4 regions of the Paenibacillus sp. NPDC056579 genome follow, and region 2 is predicted to be linked to each of the others. Evidence: riboswitches for the same ligand, from Rfam matches in the RefSeq annotation. Region 2 holds a riboswitch; each other region holds the start of a gene.
What was found. A riboswitch is a leader RNA that binds a small molecule or an ion and turns the genes downstream of it on or off. The one in region 2 is predicted to bind cyclic di-GMP.
Positions count from the first base shown of each region.

Region 1 (5,000 bases), on a different contig from region 2:
CTCCGTCAACTTCCACTTCATATGCTTCAGCTTCCTCGACAGCTGTCCATGTCAATTCTAGCGAACTTGCTGATTTAGCTCCCACCATAATTCCTTCCGGTATTCTTGGTAACGTTGTTGCCTCTTTAATAAGGCTCCACTCGCTAGTGCCATCCGAATTTTTAGATCTTACCTGATATTGATGAGTCGTATATGGCCCTAGCTTGTCATGAGAATACGTATTGCTTTCTCCTGCATCCACAACAATTCCATCTACCATCAAATCATATCCACTTGCGCCTGAGACTCGACTCCATGCAACCTTAATCGATGTATCTGAAGCGGAAGCTGTAAGATCACCAGGAACTCCAGGCAATGTAATTTTAGAGATCACGTTGCTCCATTTACCAGGACCGCTGGAGTTTTTCGCTCTAACCCTAAAGCTGCGCTGAGTATTGGGATTCAAATCATTATCCACAAACAAAGTTGATGCACCGTTATCCAGAATCATCCCACCAAACTCGACATCGTACCCTGTTGCCCCTCGAACTGCATCCCATTCAAGCTGTACGGAAGTGCTAGTTGAGTCAAGACGTATGTTAGATGGTACATCCGGCAGAGTCCAAACGGGAACAATTGGAGACCATTGCCCGATCAAATCACCACTATTTGCACGTATTCGGAATGAATGAAGGGTCCCCGATTCCAAATTATCGTAGTTGTATTCGGTTAGGTTACCCAGTGAATGCAACGTCCCGTCTATTTCCAGCTCATAGCCATCCGCATTAAAAATAGGTGTCCATCGGAGTACGATCCCCGTTTCCGTAGGAATTGCGGTAATGACAGGCGTAGCAAACGGGTATAATCGATTTTGAGGGACAACTTCTCTTCTTTGAGAGGTACTCTCCCAATAAAGGGTTGCCTTTGGATTACTATCTGTACTGGAATACTCCATACGAATATTGTGCCGCTTACCAGCTTCCAGATTAATGTTCCCGGATAAACGGCCCTGGTAACGCTCGTCCCAGCGTTCTAATAGCAATTGATCATCAACCCATAGTTTTACAGCTCCTCTTGTATCCACTTCAAATTTATAGTTTTCGCTGTACTGAGGTTCAACTTGGCCAGACCATATGACGGAGAAGTCACGATCGTTAAACCCTTCCACCGGAAAGATCGGCCTGCTGTTCAAATCAATCGTCTCGTCTACCTTCGTATACACATTGCCTTTAAAGCTTCCTTCGCTGTAATACTTAGCCTTTAGACCATGCAATGTATATTTTAATTGGGTCTGTCCATCGTTTCCTGTTTGTATGATTGGCCGCTTATTTGCCGTCATATCTCCTCCCATTGCAAACCATCCGCCTGTCTTGATTTCCAAGTGGTTGTTGACATGAACATTGTTATGTATAAATAAGTCTCCCTTTCGTATGGTAATGGTGGCCGTTTCGTTATTCGATACAAGATCGCCGATCACCATCTCATCCTCGACTTGCATTTGCACTTTGGTATTAATATGAAGTTTATCGGATATCCATAAAGTCTTAGCCTGAACATCAAGTAAACCGTTGTTATAAATTAACGTTCTGGCAAAAAGCTGATCATCTACTTTTAAAATGGAGTTATTATTTAGGTGAAAATTCCCCTCGACCCAAAGACTCCCTCCACTTATAAGGACATTATCCCGTGGAGCATGAATATACACGTTTGCATCCGAATTCGCATTTACGTTTCCTTTTACAATAAGTAGGCCCGTGACATTAATATCTAATTTCCTGTTCATATTAATGCCATTAGCTATAAGCACAACCGGTCGCGAGGAAGAGCCTAACGTTATAGAAGAGTCAAGATTTAGATGCCCTGCCTTGATTATTACGGGATTCTGCGTGCTGTTTTCAATTGCTCTCAAGAGCCCTGCCGAATCGCAATTTGAGCATGGAGTTGCTTTACGTTCGTAATCTGATTGTACTTCTGCTCTCTGCTCTTCCCCAGCTTGCATATACCGCTCAATTTCTTCCTGCAGACCTCTTACTCTGATAAAAGGTGGCGAATTATGCTCGTTGTTCATCTTTCCAGAAAGAATCACTTTATCCCCAGGATTTTTTTTCGCCTCTGGTGGAGGACCAATTGTAGGGTTATCATCAGTAGGAATTGCTGTTGCTTTCAGGATTGTCGATCCGATCTTCTTAATTTCAATAAACTGAATAGCAGTTTGACCTTCTGACGATTCGTCGGATCGGATAGTTATCTTGCCATCTTTCAGATCAATTGGCTTCGTAATTATTAAATGCTCTCCGCCTTTTACAGCAGACTGCTGTAAAAAGGGGATTCCTTCAACAAACAACGTGTTGTTGCTCGAATAAACGGCGTCTCCCACACTTACAGAAACCTCATAACTTCCATTGTCCAGTTTCATTTCCCAATACCCGTTTTGGCGAATGCGCACGTGAGAGTTCAACTCGGACGCTTGATAAGTAGAACGAACAACGGTTGCGTCTGTGTGGGAAATATTCCAACCATATTGGTAGCCATTTTGCAATCCGAATACTTCTCCATAATCAGGAAGGTAGTCCTGGACCATCGGTGTACCTGATGGCTGAAAGTTTATTTTGATCTCATCCGGCTGCTCCGCTAATGCCATAACATTCAATTGACTGATCAACGGAAGCGCGAACTGTAACATCATAAAGAAACATACTACTTTCGTCATGATATTGAAGCTAAATCTCACATCATTTACCCCCATACTTTTACATTTTTCTCCCTAATGTTCTTTTTTGAACGCAAAAAAACCAACACGATCGGGCGGCCCGGCTGCCATCCCTTATCCATGCTGATGCATGACATAAGTCTTAGGCCCGTGGCTTTGCGTCCCTATCTTTCGATAGGTTTGCCTTTTTCTGTTCAGTCGGTTTTAATCTAAAAATGAGACAATGTCTCTACTACTATTATCCAATATTCTACATTTAGTAGAAATGTCCTGCATTATTTTGTAACTTTTTTAAAACTTATGTCGAAAGATGCAGGACAATAGACGTATATAGTAATAATTACTAAGTACATGCATGGGAAACATATTAAAGAGAACTCAAAACCTTTCATAGAATCGGCTGTTAGCAACACGCTGCTGCCGATACATATCGGCAACTGCTTCTTAGTTGTAGTTCAATATTAAAAAGCTGTCCCCAAATTTAAAATAGCTTTCTTCAGCTATTCAGGCACAAAGAGTAATTTAGTCATACCGCTATCTATCCTTTATCACTAATAAAATAGGCAGACGAAAATAGCACTCGTCTGCCTTGATATATTTTCATATGCTAATACGCATAAAATCAAATTCTAAAAAATCTGAAACAAACCGTCTAACGAATTATGAAACAATTCTAATTAATTCTGGAATTTCACATAAAAAAGAAGAGAAAAAAAGAGAGGGGCCTCCCCCTCTCTTTATCTTAACTGCAACGGCTGTAGCCGCAGTTGGTGCAGTTCTTGCATCCCTCGCTGTTAATCAGCGAGGCGCTGCCGCAAGACGGGCACAAGTCGAGCGACGTGGCCGATTGGCGAGTCACTGCGTATTTCGCCGTCGACTCCATGACGACTTCCTGCGTCGCCGTCACGTAAGCGTCCGCTTCGTCGGAGAAGTCGCCGTGCATCTCCAGTGCCTTCGCTACTGCATCGGCAATAGATTCTACGCGATTAGCGCCGAAGCCGATCGCGCCGGAACCGCCGATGCCCTTCAGATGCTTGGTCAGCAGCTGTACCTTGTTGCCATGATCTCCGTAGCGAAGGAACAGCGAGATGACGCGTCCGAGCGCTTCCGACATGGCGAATACGTCGGAGCCGGCTTTGCCGACATTCAAAAAGATTTCGCTAGGCGTGCCATTCATATCATTGATCGTGATGTAAGCCATGCCAAACGGTGTGTTGAATTTATAGGTAGCACCGCGCAATATTTGCGGACGGCGTTTGTATTCCTTATCCAATACCGCTCCCGGTTTGATTTCGGAAGAAGCTGCAACCGTTGCTGCTGTAGTAGCTACCGCAAGACTCTCCTGCTTCGTGCTATCCTCTTTACTCGATTCCGCCTTCACAGCTTCACCTTTAGTCTGTGCATCGGCCTTATCTTCTTTCTTGTCCGTGGACAGCACTTGTACGTCGCGGCTGCCGTCGCGATAGATCGTAACACCTTTACAGCCCAGGTCGAACGCAAGCTCATACAAATTTTTCGTTTCCTCTACGGTGAAATCAGCAGGGCAGTTCGCTGTCTTGGAGATGGAGCTGTCCACCCACTTCTGAATAGCGGCTTGGGCGCGAATATGATCCTCGGCCGACAAATCCATCGCCGTTATGAAATATTCCGGCAGCTCCTCGCCCGGGTGAGCATCCTTCCATTGCTGAGCTATTGGAACATACTGCTTATCGAAGCCAAGACGGCTTTGACGGTAATATTCAAAAGCAAAGTAAGGCTCGATACCGGTAGACGTGCCAACCATCGTACCCGTGCTGCCCGTAGGCGCTTGGGTAATAACCGTGACGTTGCGCATTCCTTTCTTTTGGATCGCTGAGCCCACTTCCGGATATACGCTGGTCATGTTCTTCATGAAGCCGCTCTGCAAAAATTTGTCCGCTTCGAACTTCTGGAAGCTTCCTTTCTCCGATGCGATCTCGGCAGAAGCAAGATAAGCTTCTTTGGCCATGAAGCCGTAGATCTGATCAAGGAACACAAGGGACTCCGGGCTGCCGTAACGAATTTCCAGCTTAATCATAAGCTCGGCAAGTCCCATCGTTCCGAGGCCTACGCGGCGCTCACCCTGCTGGTTGATCCGGTTTTCTTCGAAATGGTAAGGCGTCTTATCGATAACGTTGTCCAGAAAACGAGTCGAATAACGAACCACTTTGCCCAGCTCATCCCAATCCACGTCATGCTTCTCGGCATCATAGAACTTGGACAAGTTAATCGCGGACAAATTACATACGCCCCAAGCCGGCAATCCCTGCTCGCCGCACGGATTCGTGCAAAT
Region 1 covers NZ_JBHTVD010000002.1:693,344-698,343, reverse strand. Annotated here, with positions in the region: gene ACFQ88_RS10710 (fibronectin type III domain-containing protein) at 1-2,725, opposite strand, end outside; cyclic di-GMP riboswitch class I at 2,781-2,884, opposite strand; gene ACFQ88_RS10705 (adenosylcobalamin-dependent ribonucleoside-diphosphate reductase) at 3,432-5,000, opposite strand, start outside.
Region 1: it holds a riboswitch for cyclic di-GMP, as region 2 does, so the genes downstream of both, ACFQ88_RS10710 (fibronectin type III domain-containing protein) here and ACFQ88_RS01050 (methyl-accepting chemotaxis protein) in region 2, are expected to answer to the same signal.

Region 2 (5,000 bases):
GATGTGCCGGACGATCTGGAGCCGGTATCGATGGACTGGGTTGAAGGACGCGTCGTGCTGAACCAGGTATCCTATGGATACGAAGCGCATCATCCCGTATTGAAGAATATCGACTTGAACGTCGCTCCGGGAGAGATGATCGGACTGGTGGGGCATTCCGGAGCGGGGAAATCGACGCTGATCAATATGATCTGCCGGTTTTACGATCCGAATCAAGGCACCATTACCATAGACGGCGTGCCGTTGAAGAAGATCAAGCAGGAGGATCTTCGCAAGAAGATCGGCGTCGTGCTGCAGGAAACATTCCTGTTCGACGGGACGATTACCGAGAACATCGCTTATTCCAAGCCGGACGCTACGCCGGAAGAAATCATGAGGGCGGCGAAGATCGCCAACGCCCATGATTTCATCGTCAGGCTGCCGGACGGTTACGACACGAAGGTCGGCGAGCGGGGCCATCGGCTCTCGGGAGGGGAGAAGCAGCGGATTGCGATCGCGAGAGCTATCGTTCACGATCCCCGCATCTTGATCCTTGACGAGGCTACGGCTTCCGTAGATACGGAGACGGAGCGGCAAATTCAGGAGGCGATATCCCGACTGGTCAAAGGGAGAACGACATTCGCTATCGCTCACCGATTGTCTACGCTGCGCAATGCGGATAGACTCGTCGTGCTGGATAAAGGACAAATTGTCGAGATCGGAACCCACGAGCAGCTGCTGGATAAACAAGGCGCTTACTTTAAGCTGGTGGAAGCACAGCGTGAGCTGTCCAAGATCAAGGGGGTGCAGAGCTAATGCGCGAGCGCGATCCATATGAGATTGTGTTACTCGACAGCCACAACGTGTGGCTGGGACGCAGTCCGGGAGGCGTACTTCAAGCCGTTATCGAAGGTGTGGAGTATCCGGAGGTGCTCCTATACCGGACGTACCCCTTCTCCAAACCGACGGAATATATCTCGGTCCGCAACCCGAAGGAGGAGGAGATCGGGATTATCCGCAGCCTTCAAGAGCTCGAACTAGCGAGCAGGGAGGAAGCGGAGAGGGAGCTCAATCTAAGGTATTTGATTCCGAGAATTACTCATATCGAGAAAATTCAGCAGAAGCCGGCTCTATGGATATGGAAAGTGGAGACGACGCTGGGGCCGATGACATTAGCGCTGAGGAATTTGCACGAGCACTTGCAATCCCCGGCACCCGGCAGATATTTGATATCCGATATCGAGGGCAGACGATGCGAGATCGTAGACATTAACGCGATGGATGCACATAGCCGTAAGCAGTGGAACAAGATCTTGTAATAGCGAAAGACCGCCGTTGGTTCATTCCAACGGCGGTCTTCTGTTTTACAGCCTCCGGTAAACGGGGGGCTATCAGCTTTTAAAACGCAAGGTGATTTCATGCAGCTCTTGGGCCATCCGTGTCAAGGCGTTGACGGATTCCGCTATTTCTTCCATAGTAGCCAATTGTTCTTCCGAAGCTGCTGCTACGCTCTCCGTCTTGGAGAAGGCGGCTTCCGTAATGCTGCTCATGTCGTGGAGCGAAGCGGTAATTTCCTCGGTGCCTGCCGACATTTCCTCGGAAGCGGCAGAAACCTCCTGCATCTGATAAGCGACCTGCTGTACAGCGTTCAATATGTTGCGGAACGCTTCGCCGGCTTCCTGCATGATCACGGTGCCTTGCTCGACTTCTCGGCTGCCTTTTTCCATGGCGATCACCGCGGAGCGAGTCTCGCCTTGAATTTGCTGGATGATCTCCGCTATCTGTTCCGCCGATTGTCTCGACTGCTCCGCCAGCTTCCGGACCTCGTCGGCTACGACGACAAAGCCTCTTCCGTGCTCGCCGGCCCGAGCGGCTTCAATCGCGGCATTCAATGCAAGCAAATTCGTCTGCATCGAAATATCGGTAATTACATCGACGATTTGACCGATTTCATTGGAACGTGTGCCCAATTGATTGACAACCTTGGATGAATCATTGACCGACTCGCGGATTAAGTCCATTTGGGACATTGCTTTCTGAATCGAAATATTGCCTTCTTCAGCTTCTTTGGAAGCCTCCATGGACATGGCTGATACATTGCCCGAGAATTCTGCAATCCGGTTAATACCGGTCGCCATCTCTTCCATAGCTCGTACGCTTTCGGTAGTGCTCTGCAGCTGCTGATCCGCGCCTCCGGCAATGTCCTGAATGGCCGCAACAACGTGATGAGTAGTCTGGGTGGATTGTTCGGAGCTCGCTGCCAATTGCTCCGAGCTTGCGGACAAGTTTTGCGACTCAAGGACGATCTTCGCGATGATTTCTCTCAAGCTTCCGATCATTCCATTGAAATCCTTCGAGAGAAGACCGATTTCGTCTTTGGATTGGTATGCAGCGTTTACGGTTAAATCCCCGTCCTGCGCTTTGGCCATCAATTGCTGGATGCTGCGGACAGGTCTTGTGATCATATTGGCAATGCCATATCCGATCAAGGAGCATAAAACGACGGCTAGCAGCGTTGCGATAACGATGATGGAGGTAGCCATCTTGGAGCTTTCAATGCTTTTCTCGTAAAAGACTTTTGCGTCTTCTTCGTTGAACTTAACAACGTTCTCCAGGCTCTTGATCATTTCCGCACGAATCGGCTTGAACGAATTCACATACTCTTTATGCGCCGCTTCTTTCTGATTGGCAACTGCCAAGTCGTCGACTTTCTTCTTCGCTTCGTTGTTTTTCGGGATTAAGTCGATGAAGTTTTTGTACTGCTCTTGTGCCCTCGGAGATAATGTAATCTGCTCGAGCGTTTTTCGAGTCGCCTGATTTTTGTCGCGAGTCTGGACTATTTGATCTTGGATTTGCTTAATGATCGCTTCGTCTTTGGCCAGCAGCAATTCAAGCTGCAATGAATCCATTTGCGAATTTCCGAACAGCAGTCCCTCAACGAGACTGTTCGGGATTAAAGTTTCCTCGTACATAGCACGGGCATTGCTAGCCATTTTGTCCATAACAAGATAGCCTGTAATGCCGATAATGAGCAGGAACACAATGGAAAGTCCAAGCATTCCCCCAATTTTCGTTTTGATTCGCAAATTTCGGATATACTTCATGCTCCAAGCATCCCCCACCTGAGATAATGTGAAATAAAAAAAGTCCACCCCCAAAAAAAGGGATGGACGCCCCCCCAATTTTCGGTGGCCCGGCTGCCATAGATCAAATCCTTAGGCCCGTAGCTTTGCGTCCTTCTCTTTCGAGAAGTTTGCCTTTATCGTAATTCCGGGTGTATCTTTTTGCCAAAGTATAATATAGCATTTTGAAAAAAACAAGACCTCTTTACTAAAACTAAATACTTACTTTGCGTACCGGAATGTCGGAATTTAGTGCGTTTGTCATGGATGATTTTGCAGGAATAGGTCTGTAGGCGGCGCCACTACACGAATTTTGGATTTATTCCCCATATTTCTTTTCGGCATAATTTGACAAAAAATGAAGTCTAGTTTATTCTCTGATTTGTCCGGACAAAACTACTAATTGGAAACGAGGGGTACATCTTGAGAAAACTTCTTTCGAAATTGGCTTTGTCGAGCTTGGCGATGGCACTTGTATTTTCATCCGGTTTGTCTACTGCAGAAGCTAGCAAGGACCCGTCACACACCAATAATAAAAAAGCAAAAGTCGCCTTGTTGATTCCAGGTTCCTCCAAGGACGGCGGTTTTATGGAATCCGCTTATACCGGTTTGAAGAAGGCGGAAAAGGATTTCAGAATCAAAGCGACGTTTGTGGAAAATATCCCGCATGATACAGCTAAAATTGCGGATGAGCTGAGAAAACTGGCTAAGAAAAAGCCGGATATGATCATTGCCCATGCAGGACAAAGCTCGGAAGCTGTGAAGCTGGTAGCCAAAGAATATCCAAAAATTAAATTTGTTAACACTCAAACGAATTTGACCGGCGATAACCTGTCCAGCTATCAGGTGAAGCAGGAAGAATCCGCATGGCTTGCGGGCGCTGCGGCAGGATTGTTGACCAAAACAAACGTGGTTTCGCATATTTCCGGTGCACGCGTAGGCCCTGGTCTGTTGGGACGCGCAGCCTATGCCGACGGTGTGAAATACACAAACCCTAACGCAAAGCTGCTCACTACGTTTACAGGCAATCAGGAAGATGCCCCTCTGGCGAAACGAGTTGCGCAAGCTCAAATTAACGCAGGATCGGATATGATCTTCACAATGCTGAATACGGCTCGTTCCGGTGTTACGGAGGCAGCTCGCGAGAATGGCGTATATCAATTCGCTAACGTTCGCGATTACTATGCCGATGCTCCAGATGTGTTCATCGGATCTGCTATTTCGGACGCCAGCTTGACGGTTTACGGAGCGATTAAAGATTTGACCGAGGGAACCTGGAAGCCGAATACCGTGAAAAAAATCGGACTTGAGAATCCGGATGCCGTTCGGCTTGCTCTGTCACCTAATGTTCCACAAGACGTGAAGGATAAAATCGCTGCGTTCGCAGAAAAAATCAAATCCGGCGAGATTGTTATTCCTTCGGATTATACAGGACCTGAATTTACGAATTATTAAGCCTGGACTCGGGCAGTGATACTATTATAGATTCAGAGTTCGGAGAATGAGTTTAAGCACTTCTTTGCTCCCAAGGGGCAGAGAAGTGCTTTTTTTCCTTAGTATGGATAAGTACCTAATTCGGCATCGGGCCGATAATGACAGATTGCGTGATAGGTGTGAACGCCTCTTTCACTTTCGTTTCGTGTCCACACATTGGCAGGGTCAGGCGCAACATGTCGGAGCCAAGAATGACCTCCGGAACGGGAGTTTCGAAAATAGCGAGTTTAGGTGCGTATAATCCTATTCCAATTTATGGAATGAATTGCGTTCAACGAGGGGGACTTGGATCATTCAGGTGGACTTGGTAGAGGTTGTTTTGTTAATTTTGCATGAATAATAGCCTGTCTATATGTACATACAGTATACTGAGTCATAGAGGTGTCCTTGATCGGCACCATCTTA
Region 2 covers NZ_JBHTVD010000001.1:195,309-200,308, forward strand. Annotated here, with positions in the region: gene ACFQ88_RS01040 (ABC transporter ATP-binding protein) at 1-795, shown strand, start outside; gene ACFQ88_RS01045 (DUF1854 domain-containing protein) at 795-1,298, shown strand; gene ACFQ88_RS01050 (methyl-accepting chemotaxis protein) at 1,371-3,083, opposite strand; cyclic di-GMP riboswitch class I at 3,164-3,247, opposite strand; gene ACFQ88_RS01055 (BMP family protein) at 3,525-4,556, shown strand.

Region 3 (5,000 bases), on a different contig from region 2:
ACAATTTGGAGTATTTGTTAATACATTAGAACTTATGAATTATTTTATCTTTTCACGGACGAGTCGAAGCAGGGAGAGGGTTAAGGATGGAGCTGCTGCAGCTGAAATATTTTCAGACGGTTGCCAGACACGAGCATATGACGCGTGCGGCCAAGGAGCTGCGCATCGCACAGCCTGCACTTAGTCAGACGATTGCGAAGCTGGAGTCGGAGGTTGGGGTACCGTTGTTCGACCGCCAAGGGCGGCAAATCCGGCTGAACCATTTTGGCAGGGCTTTTTTGAAGCATATCGATCAAGCGCTGTTGAACATCCGGGAGGGACTGCAGGAAGTAAGCGATCTGGCGGGAGCGGAGAACGGCTATATCTCCCTCGGGGTCATGTCCACGCAAGTGCTGGGCGATATGCTGAAAGCTTTTCACAGCGAGTATCCGCAGGTAAAATTCCGTGTCCACCAGCTGCCTATGCAGGAGATGATCGAACAGCTGCAAAGCGGAGAGCTTCATCTCTGTATCAGCTCGATGCCGGTAGAGCATCCGGGTCTTCAGCGGGTCCCGCTAATGAATGACGAAATCGTCCTTATCGTTCCACACGGACACCGGTTAGCTCACCGGGCTCATGTTCAGCTAAGCGAGCTGGCCGACGAGACGTTCATCCAATTGAAGAAGGGCGGCAATATTCGTGATCTGACCGATTATTATTTCGAACAAGCCGGTATCCAGCCTGATATCGCCTTTGAAATTGATGAACCGGCCTCGGTGCGCAGCTTGGTCAAAGCCGGACTGGGTATTTCGTTCAGCACAGCATTGAACTTAAGATATTGGGATCATACGACGGTGGTCGCCATCCCTATCGAAGAACCGCGGTGTCAGCGTCCGATCAGTCTTATTTGGAAGGAAGGGCGCTATGATTCATTGGCTGTCCGCAGGTTCCGCGAGTTTGTCGTCGCTTTTTTCACACAGCTGCAAAAGAGCCCGTAATCATTCGAAATCCCTCTAAAACGATTGAATAATCTCATCACTGGAAATAAAATGAAATTATGTGCCAGTCTATTCGAAAAGGAAGGAATATCGTAAGCCATGTCCAAAGCCGACAATATGCTTTCCATACTATGGTTACTGAAGACCCGCAAACGCATCACCGCCAAACAGCTTGCGGAAGAGCTGGAGATCAATATCCGGACCGTCTACCGGTATATCGATGCGCTGTGCGCGAGCGGTGTGCCGATCATCGCCGATTCCGGTCATAACGGAGGCTACAGCTTGCTGGGGCAGTTTAACGAAGCTCCGCTTTTTTTCGATATTAACGAGCAAAAAGCGCTCATTCATGCAGCCGTGTTCGCCGAGGAGGCAGGGTATCCTTTTGGTGAAGCGTTGAACCGTGCCATTGGCAAGCTGAAAAAGTACACCAACGAAGAGCAGCTGCACCAGATCAACCGGCATACCGTCGGTTTCGATGTCATCAATCCTCCGTCCGATGGCTCCCTGGAAACGTTTCTTCAGGAACTCGAGCTATCCGTTGCCAATGGAGCCACTCTCCTCATGGACTATATGAAGGCAAATCCCCCTTCCGAGCAGCGCGAGATCGATCCTTACGGCATCGTCTACTGGAAAGGAAAATGGTACATCGTAGCCTACTGCTATCTCCGCCGGGAAATTCGCAGCTTCCGTGTGGATCGAATCCGTTCGTTGTCACGTACAGGGGCGGCATTCGAGCGGCCGGTGGATTTTTCTGCACGGCAGTTTTTCCTAAACACGCTGCTGCCGGATATGGATAATCCGGAAACGATGCTGTCGATCCGGGTAGAAGGGTATGAGCAGGCGATCAACGATCTGTGTCTGCATTGGCTGCTCGGTCATGTCTTAGTGGAGCGGACGGCGACGACGGCGCATTTTCAGCTCGATGAGAGATCCATAGTTTCGTATTTGCCTTATACACTGTTATCGTATGGAAAATCGATTCGGATTATTGAGCCGGCCATGCTGAAAGAAAGAATGGTCGCTATCTCGTCGGCGCTGGTCCAGCATTACGAATCGATGTAGCTTCACTGACCGGTTTTGTCAGTCAAGGTGCTGTATGATCGGTCTAGAAACTAAGTTATCCTTAAGGAGGAAATAGAATGAGCCATAAAGCACTCCAACTGCTCGAATATCACGTGTGGGCCAACGATAGAATTATCAATCATTTGAAAGCTTTGCCGGAGGAGACGTACCGGTCCGTTATCCAAAGTATTTTTCCATCGATTGCGGAGGCGCTGGTCCATATCTACCGGATCGATAGCAGATGGCTGCATATTATGAGCGGCGGTACGTTCGAGCAAATATTGGCGCTGGACAAGCAAGTTACGGAAGCGACAGAGGGAATTAGCCTGGACGGCATTCAAGCGCTGTACCATGAGGTGGCTGAAAAGTATCGTACGTTTTACTCCGACAAGGATTTGGATGCGCTGAAGGAGTACCCTCACCCGACATATGGGGTAATGAAAGCGAGCTATGCGGATATTATCCAGCATTTGAGCAATCACGGAACGTACCACCGCGGCAATATTACCGCGATGCTCAGACAGCAGGGACACCCTGGCGTTCCGACGGATTATGCGTTCTTTTTGTACGAGATTTAGAAGGGGAAGGAAGAGGAGCGTTTTGACCGCGAGACGGTTGGGGCGCTTTTTTGTGCTGTGAGGTCCTACAACTTTCGACATAGATTTGAAAAAGCTACAAAATAATGCAGGACATTTCTACTAAATGTAGAATATTGGATATTAGGATTAAAGACACTGTCTCATTTTTGGGACTAAAACCGACTGAACAGAAAAAGGCAAACCTGTCGAAAGGCAGGGACGCAAAGCCACGGGCCTAAGCCTTACATCATGCATCAGCATGGAAAAGGGATGGCAGCCGGGCCGCCCGATAGTGTTGGTTTTTTTGTGTTTTTTAAATCTGACTTCGATTATAAATAACGGTGAAAACCTCGATGGCTATACAAGAATGTAGGTGAATTGCATTAAGTACGTGCTCGCTTCGATAATTGCCTCGATATGTTTTGTGTTATCTATGAGTTTTTACTTTGTTTACAGAGGCTCTCTTTTTGACTTTGGTTCTTTATTAGTTGCTTTTTGTTATTTCAGTATACCTGTGTTTATTGTTATAGGGGCACCAGCAGCCTTTTTGTTAGATAAAGTTACTGCAAAACTAGCTGACCGTTTAATCATGAGACTAGCGGTTTCATACATTTTATATTTGCTAGCAGGCGCAGCATTAGCTTGGTTTTATAATTTATATTTAAATTTCCTAACTTCGCTTGTTGTGAAATTAGGGTTAGTGGCATCAACGATTTATTTTGTAACGATCACGATCATGAGTTATGTGACGTTATTAAAAAGAAAAAAGAAAGTATTGGATTAGGACGTGGCTGCAGTTGTCAAAAAGAAGAGGCACATTGCTAGCGGTTAGCGGCATTTTACTCATTTTGTTTTCTGTTTATCCGATGTTCTTGCTGGTTCGCGAGAGTGTATTGGAAGCATACATCAATTCGAAATATCAATTAGATCAGATGATTAACATAAATAATCAATCGGATAAAACAAACACGTTTGCACATGACCCTTCTAAGCCAATTTTCTGGAACAAAAATATTATTGAAGTACTTACTGAAGATACTGGCATTGAAGCTCCAAAGTCAGTGTTAAACAAGTTTGACAAAGAAGCTAAACACATTATGAAAATCGTCATTCGAGTGAATGGAAAAGAAGTATCCTCACCAACAGAAGCATGGTTGTTTCCAAACATAACAAAATTCAGCAACTACTTGTCGTGGCTAAATATAATAAAAGTTACTGATAAAAAAAGTAATGAAGAAACAATAGCTATAATCCGAAGACATGCTGGCAATTGGACAAGAGGGGATACACAGAGCCAAAAAATGGAACATATTATACTTGGATAAAGATGGCCGACTAACTGAAGAACAATTTACATATCGTGATCGTGGAAAGTACTTGTTAGGAGTGAAACTGGTCCAAGCATCATCTCAGTCATCATCATTTATTGGATATAAATCCGACATTGCTTATGTCATGCCTAGCCTCTTTTTTCCATTTATCTATCCAACGGTAACTATTATTGTTGGGATTGTTCTCCTAATAGTTTGGTATATGCGAAGGATTTACAGGAAATAAGCAACCGCAAAAATTATGGATAGAAGATGATTTGTTGCATTCACTAAAAAACATAGGTAAACAGTGTTAAAATTTGTTCTTATAGTTTGAATAAAGGATAGCCGGTCGGTGGATATGAGAATTTTAAATGAAGACGAATTAAAAAGTTATATTTCTGATGAGAATATGCAGGTCTTTTGCATTGCTAATTATGATGATGATAGATTAAATGAGCTGCGAGCGTATTATACCTGCATAAAGAGAAATGTTGGTTCACTTTCTCTAGAAAAATCAATTATTTATTACAGCGCATACTTCTGGTACGCGCAGTTCAAAGAGAGGTATTTTGAATTATACGGAATGGATGAAGGAATTGCACAAGAAGGATTCAAGCTTCTAGAGGAAATAGATATTGAGCTAGAAGAAGGGATCAATTGGGTATTAATTGAAAAAATCGAACAAACAATTTAGGGCAAACCAACGCTTTTGATAAATACGATTTGCTATGCTATTGAAATACGATGCAATGAACCGACTTGTCAGAAAAGGACTCCTTTGGAGCTGGATGGAAGCGGAAATAGGGTCTATGCAGTAGAAACGTTTGGCTACAATTCGCTGGGGAACCTGCTGAAAAAAGCATGACTGGCTCCGAAGGAACTCCGAAATCAGAAAGAGGCTGCCAGCAAAGGCAGCCGCGTTTGAACTTATGGTATTCTTGAGCTGCAAGCAAGCTCATCCGCAGTTATTGATCCTCGCTGTAGCCTCCTTTTTCTTCTGCGGCTCTAGTATTGGCAATTGCTTTATTGGCAAGCTCGTTAGCCATTCGCAGCGCCGTGACGGTGTCTTT
Region 3 covers NZ_JBHTVD010000013.1:185,147-190,146, reverse strand. Annotated here, with positions in the region: gene ACFQ88_RS34060 (LysR family transcriptional regulator) at 87-977, shown strand; gene ACFQ88_RS34055 (helix-turn-helix transcriptional regulator) at 1,077-2,039, shown strand; gene ACFQ88_RS34050 (DinB family protein) at 2,117-2,617, shown strand; cyclic di-GMP riboswitch class I at 2,804-2,907, shown strand; gene ACFQ88_RS34045 (hypothetical protein) at 3,009-3,401, shown strand; gene ACFQ88_RS34040 (hypothetical protein) at 3,415-3,942, shown strand; gene ACFQ88_RS34035 (hypothetical protein) at 4,283-4,624, shown strand; gene ACFQ88_RS34030 (ABC transporter substrate-binding protein) at 4,896-5,000, opposite strand, start outside.
Region 3: it holds a riboswitch for cyclic di-GMP, as region 2 does, so the genes downstream of both, ACFQ88_RS34045 (hypothetical protein) here and ACFQ88_RS01050 (methyl-accepting chemotaxis protein) in region 2, are expected to answer to the same signal.

Region 4 (5,000 bases), on a different contig from region 2:
CGCCGGAAGAAGGCTTCGCCGTAACCAATCCTAGCAAGGGCAATCACGGGGACCACTAAGCCGTTTTGCGATAGGAAAGGATTTGGTTTACTATGGCGAACGATATTCGCGTCTGCGATAAATGCAAGCATATGAAAATGAAGACGGCTGTACCGAAGCTTCAGAAGCTGGCTCCCGGTACGGAGATCAAGATCGGCTGCAAATCGTACTGCGGACCTTGCTCGCGGTTTGCATTTATCTTCATTAACGGAAGGTATGTAACCGGAGCCACGGAAGACGAAGCTATCGAGAAAGCGGCGAAATATATCAAAAAATCGTGATTCAGCGTTGATACGACGAATCCATGACAGAAACCGAGAAGCCTGGCGCAAGCAGCCGGGCTTTTTTTGTGTGTAAAGATAGGGGAAGCGGCTAACTTTTTTGTAAAGACAAAAACAGCGGTTTGCAGTATAATGGGAAAATCTTTTTATTTATTTACCTATGGTAAATAAAACGGACGTACTAGATTTACCGTAAAGGGGCACACCGTATGCAGCGTTTACTCCGCTTTTTGCAAGACTATCATCCTATCGTTCATGTTCTTCTGCTAGGCACGATCCTCGCCCGAACCGCTTCATCCATGAGTATGCCTTTTCTGGCCATTTACTTATCGAAACAATCGCATATAAACCCCGTCCTTATAGGCTTGATCGTTGGCCTGGGCCCATTGGCGGCTACCGTCGGCGGATTTGTCGGCGGCGCTTTGTCGGACAGGCTGGGGCGCAAAACGATCATGCTGTTCGCCTTGTCCGGCTGGGTCGTCGTTTTTGGAGGATTCGCGATGGTCAAGTCTCCGCTTGCCTTCATGCTGCTGAATATGCTGAACGGACTATGCCGCTCCTTGTATGAGCCGGTGTCTCAAGCACTGATGGCCGATGTAACGGAGCGTGAAAAAAGGCTGAAAGTATTTTCCTTGCGCTACATTGCCATCAACGTTGGTGTGGCGGTGGGTCCACTGCTTGGCGCTTTTTTCAGCACAATGGAGGTTTGGCTTCCATTCATGGCTACAGGCTTGATTTACTTGCTGTATGCGATCGGATTGTACGTGCTGCTGCTGCGATTCGGAATCAAGCGGATTGAGGGGGAGAAACGGAGCGACATAACGATAAAGTCCTCCTGGAATGTCGTACGTGCGGACCGGGTGTTCCGTTATTATATCGGCGGATCGATAATGGGGGCTATCGGGTATGCCCAAATGACGGTGACTTTATCGCAATATGTGGAGCAAAATGTAGCAGGCGGCGCGGCGCTGTTCGCCATGCTGATGAGCTTGAATGCGGTTGTCGTCGTCTTGTTTCAAGTGCCGCTGTCGCGGATGTTCGAACGCTGGGGGCCGATGGTTGCTATTACCGCAGGCAATGTATTGTTCGCCGTCGGAGATATCGGTTTTGCCGTATCCGCAGGCTGGTTCGGCTTTATGGTATCGATGTTCTTTTTCACGTTGGGTGAAATTCTCAATTACCCTCAAGCGAACGTGCTCGTCGACCAATTGGCGCCGGAGGGGATGAGAGGGACCTATTTCGGAGCTCAGTCGTTTAACAATGTCGGGCATTTTGTAGGTCCGTTGGTGGGGGGCGTTCTTCTTACTCATTGGGGCGGTCCGTCCTTATTTACGACTATGGCTGTTATTACGCTAGCGGGTACATGGTTTTACTACAGAGGACAAATTTTATACAAAATGAGTCTTAAGTCCGTAGAAACGGAACAAAAATAGGAAATTTGAATTATGTATTCCATTGGTCCTATCTTATATGCTATTCTTGTCGTATTTCATTACACGAATTGACAAATTTCGAACTCGAAAAAGGCAAAACAGGCGAAAGCCTGCGACGCAAAGCTAAAGGGGCTAAGGATCTTCTCAGGAGCAAACCTGCCAGCCAGCTGCCGAAGGAACGGTGATACGCATATATAGCGGACTCCCGCCTAGGTGACGAGGAGTTTTTTCTCATGTTTCGAGTACACACAATCAAAGGAAGGAGAGAGATCATGTCGAACGAAGAACGGGAGTTTATGACCAGACAAGGCTTTTTCACAAAAATCGGCAGCAATCTGATCGGAGTCTATTTGTCGAATGAAGGCCCTAAAATGTTTATAAACCAGGAAGTGTTCGATCTGCACAATCCATGCTGGGATGTAGAGATGGTGATGGGCAAAAACAGCCATTTGCTGACGTTTTACTGGCGCGGCGAAGTGAAATTTTCGTTCCGGTGCGATTTTGTCAATGACTTGTTCTTAAGTCTGTATGACTACTTGAGCTGTCGTGCCGAAGCAAGACGTTTAGCCTAATAAAAGCGATGATAGCGCTTGTTGCTCAAACGACGTAGGGATCAAGGATTAGCGGTTATGCACCGAGCCGGATGATTGAGCATACCTTGCATAGGAGTAGAAATCATGACAAATGCCTATGATCCGGAAACACGCCAAGTAACTAGGTATGCCGGATACAAGCTGCCTATGGGAGGAGTGCAACCGTGGACCAGTCCGACTATGGCTCGGCCGCCTTGTTCGAACATCGGTTTTGGCTTCAAGTGCTTGGCGATCATGCCCGCTTCATCTTCAATGCGCTCGCCCCGAACGAACAGGAAGAAATAGAGCGCACAAGCTGCTTTATAGCCGCTTTCGATCGATTGCTGGAGCGGGCAAGGCAGCATGATGGTGTATCCCAAATGATGGAACTGAATCAGGCGGCATTTCAAAAAGCCCAGGAGATCCGGCTCTTCAAGCTTCATCTGCTGGAACGCTCGCTTGCAGGCCGCATAGGCATTCAGCTTTCCCCCACTTTCTTGAACCATATGGTGAATGAGGTTGAGGAATATTTGAGGGTGCTGCCCTTCTTGCTGGAAGGGGAAACGCCGCCCGTATTTGACGAAGTGCACCATCATTTGATCTGGCTCTCGGATACGTCAGGTCATGCCGGTATCATTGCAGCAGAGCTTGATATAACGGAAAAACGGCTGATTGAGATGAGCAGGACGTTCGAGGCGCATTTTACCGATTTTTATGTAAAAGCTATCGAGCTGGCAGGATATATGAGAACGAATCTGCATGATTTTCCGGCATTGTCCCGTTTTCATAAGGAAGTTGAGCTGGAGTCGGCGCTGTTCCGCGAGTTTTTGCGGGAGCTGGAGGAGCTGGCTCTGAGCAAAGAAATGCTAGGTACGGTACAGCCTCTAATAGCGGACCATATGGCCCGCGAGCTGTGCTATTATTTGACGAAGCTGGCGCAGACGGCAGGAGTCAAACGACCGAATTGCGATCCCGCCAAGCCTCGAACCGGAGCATAACGATAGGTTTTCTAACCACGATAGAATCTTCGAATAAAGCATGCTTTACTGCACGAACGGGCAGTAGGGGGTGCTTTTTTTATGGAGAAAAAAGCGCTGGACCTGCTTTGTCGGACTGCGCTTACTGCTGCAGACAAAGATCGAGCATCGTTCTGGCTGCAAAAGATAGCGGGACGTCCTTTAACGTCACGATCCCGATATGCCGGGGCGGTATGGGCGGCTCCAGCTGCAGGGCGAACAGCTCGCCGGAGGAAAGCTCATCCTCGGCGAATTGCGCCGTAACGCAGGAAATGCCTAGGCCGGTTTTGGCGAATTGGATGAGCAGATCCATGCTGCCCAGCTCGAACTCGGGAACGAGCCGCACCTGCTGGCTATGAAAATACCGGTCGATATAGCTGCGCATGCTGCTGTCTTTTTCCAGCATGATGATTGGGTAGGCGGCCAGTTCGGCGGCGGAGACCGGCTGGTCCTTTAAATGCCCGAAGCTTGCTCCTGCGATAAAGATATCGTGCAGCGGCTTCCACGGACGAATGGTCAGCTGCGGATCTTCTGCCGGTAAATTGATGATGCCGAAATCGATCTTGCCTTCTTTTAGCAGCTTGATCGTCTCATGAGAGGTCCGGTTCGTAATATGCAGCTTTACATCGGGATATTGCTTGTGGAACCGCTCGAGGTAAGGAAGCAAAATATGCTTGCACAGCGTATCGTTGGCTCCGATATGGACGACGCCTCCAAGCATTTGGTGCATCTCGGTCAATTTCCGTTCCGCTTCCGTCAGAAGGCTGAAGGCCTGATCGACATAGCGCAGCAGCACCTCTCCTTCCACCGTCAGCTTCACCCCGCGGGATGTGCGGAAGAACAGCGGCCCGCCCAGCTTTTCCTCGAGCTGCTTCATCGAATGGCTTACCGCCGGCTGAGTAATATACAGCGCTTCCGCCGCTCGGGAGAAGCTGCCTGTCTTGGCGATGGCGAGAAATACCCGGTACCCGTCCAGATGATGCTCCATTACCTATTACCTCCACTTATATAAGCTATCTATATTATTCATTATTCTAATATCATATCACAGAATATAATGAGATCGTAAAAGAAACCTCAGCTGAATGAATCAAATGGAGCTTAAGAGGTTGTTACGGATGGAGTAGCCGAGGTTTTTTGTCAAAACAATGAGAGAGGAAGCGGTGCGAAATGAAAGGAACGGTAACGGCTGTCGTGGGAGCTAACTGGGGAGATGAAGGCAAGGGCAAGGTGACGGACCGAATGGGGGCGGCCGCCGATGCGGTGATCCGGTTTCAAGGCGGCAACAATGCAGGCCATACGATCATTAACGAGTACGGGAAATTTGTGCTGCATATGCTTCCTTCAGGCGTGTTTCACGAACATGTAGTGAATGTGCTGGGTCCCGGGGTAGCGCTTAATATGAGCGGGCTGATCCATGAGTACAATCAGCTGATGTCAAGGAATGTGCCGAAGCCGCAGCTGCAGATATCCGACCGGTGCCAGGTAGTGGTTCCCTATCATATTCTATTCGATGAGCTGGAGGAGGAGAGGCTGGGGAGCAGGCAGTTCGGTTCGACCAAATCCGGTATTGCTCCGTTTTATGCCGATAAATATGCGAAGCTGGGTATCCAAGTGGCGGATTTGTACGATCAAGACCGGCTGAGCGCCAAGCTGAAC
Region 4 covers NZ_JBHTVD010000002.1:570,116-575,115, forward strand. Annotated here, with positions in the region: gene ACFQ88_RS10090 (iron-sulfur cluster assembly accessory protein) at 1-59, shown strand, start outside; gene ACFQ88_RS10095 (YuzB family protein) at 93-320, shown strand; gene ACFQ88_RS10100 (MDR family MFS transporter) at 530-1,753, shown strand; cyclic di-GMP riboswitch class I at 1,836-1,928, shown strand; gene ACFQ88_RS10105 (hypothetical protein) at 2,026-2,325, shown strand; gene ACFQ88_RS10110 (DUF2935 domain-containing protein) at 2,511-3,323, shown strand; gene ACFQ88_RS10115 (LysR family transcriptional regulator) at 3,445-4,329, opposite strand; gene ACFQ88_RS10120 (adenylosuccinate synthase) at 4,512-5,000, shown strand, end outside.
Region 4: it holds a riboswitch for cyclic di-GMP, as region 2 does, so the genes downstream of both, ACFQ88_RS10105 (hypothetical protein) here and ACFQ88_RS01050 (methyl-accepting chemotaxis protein) in region 2, are expected to answer to the same signal.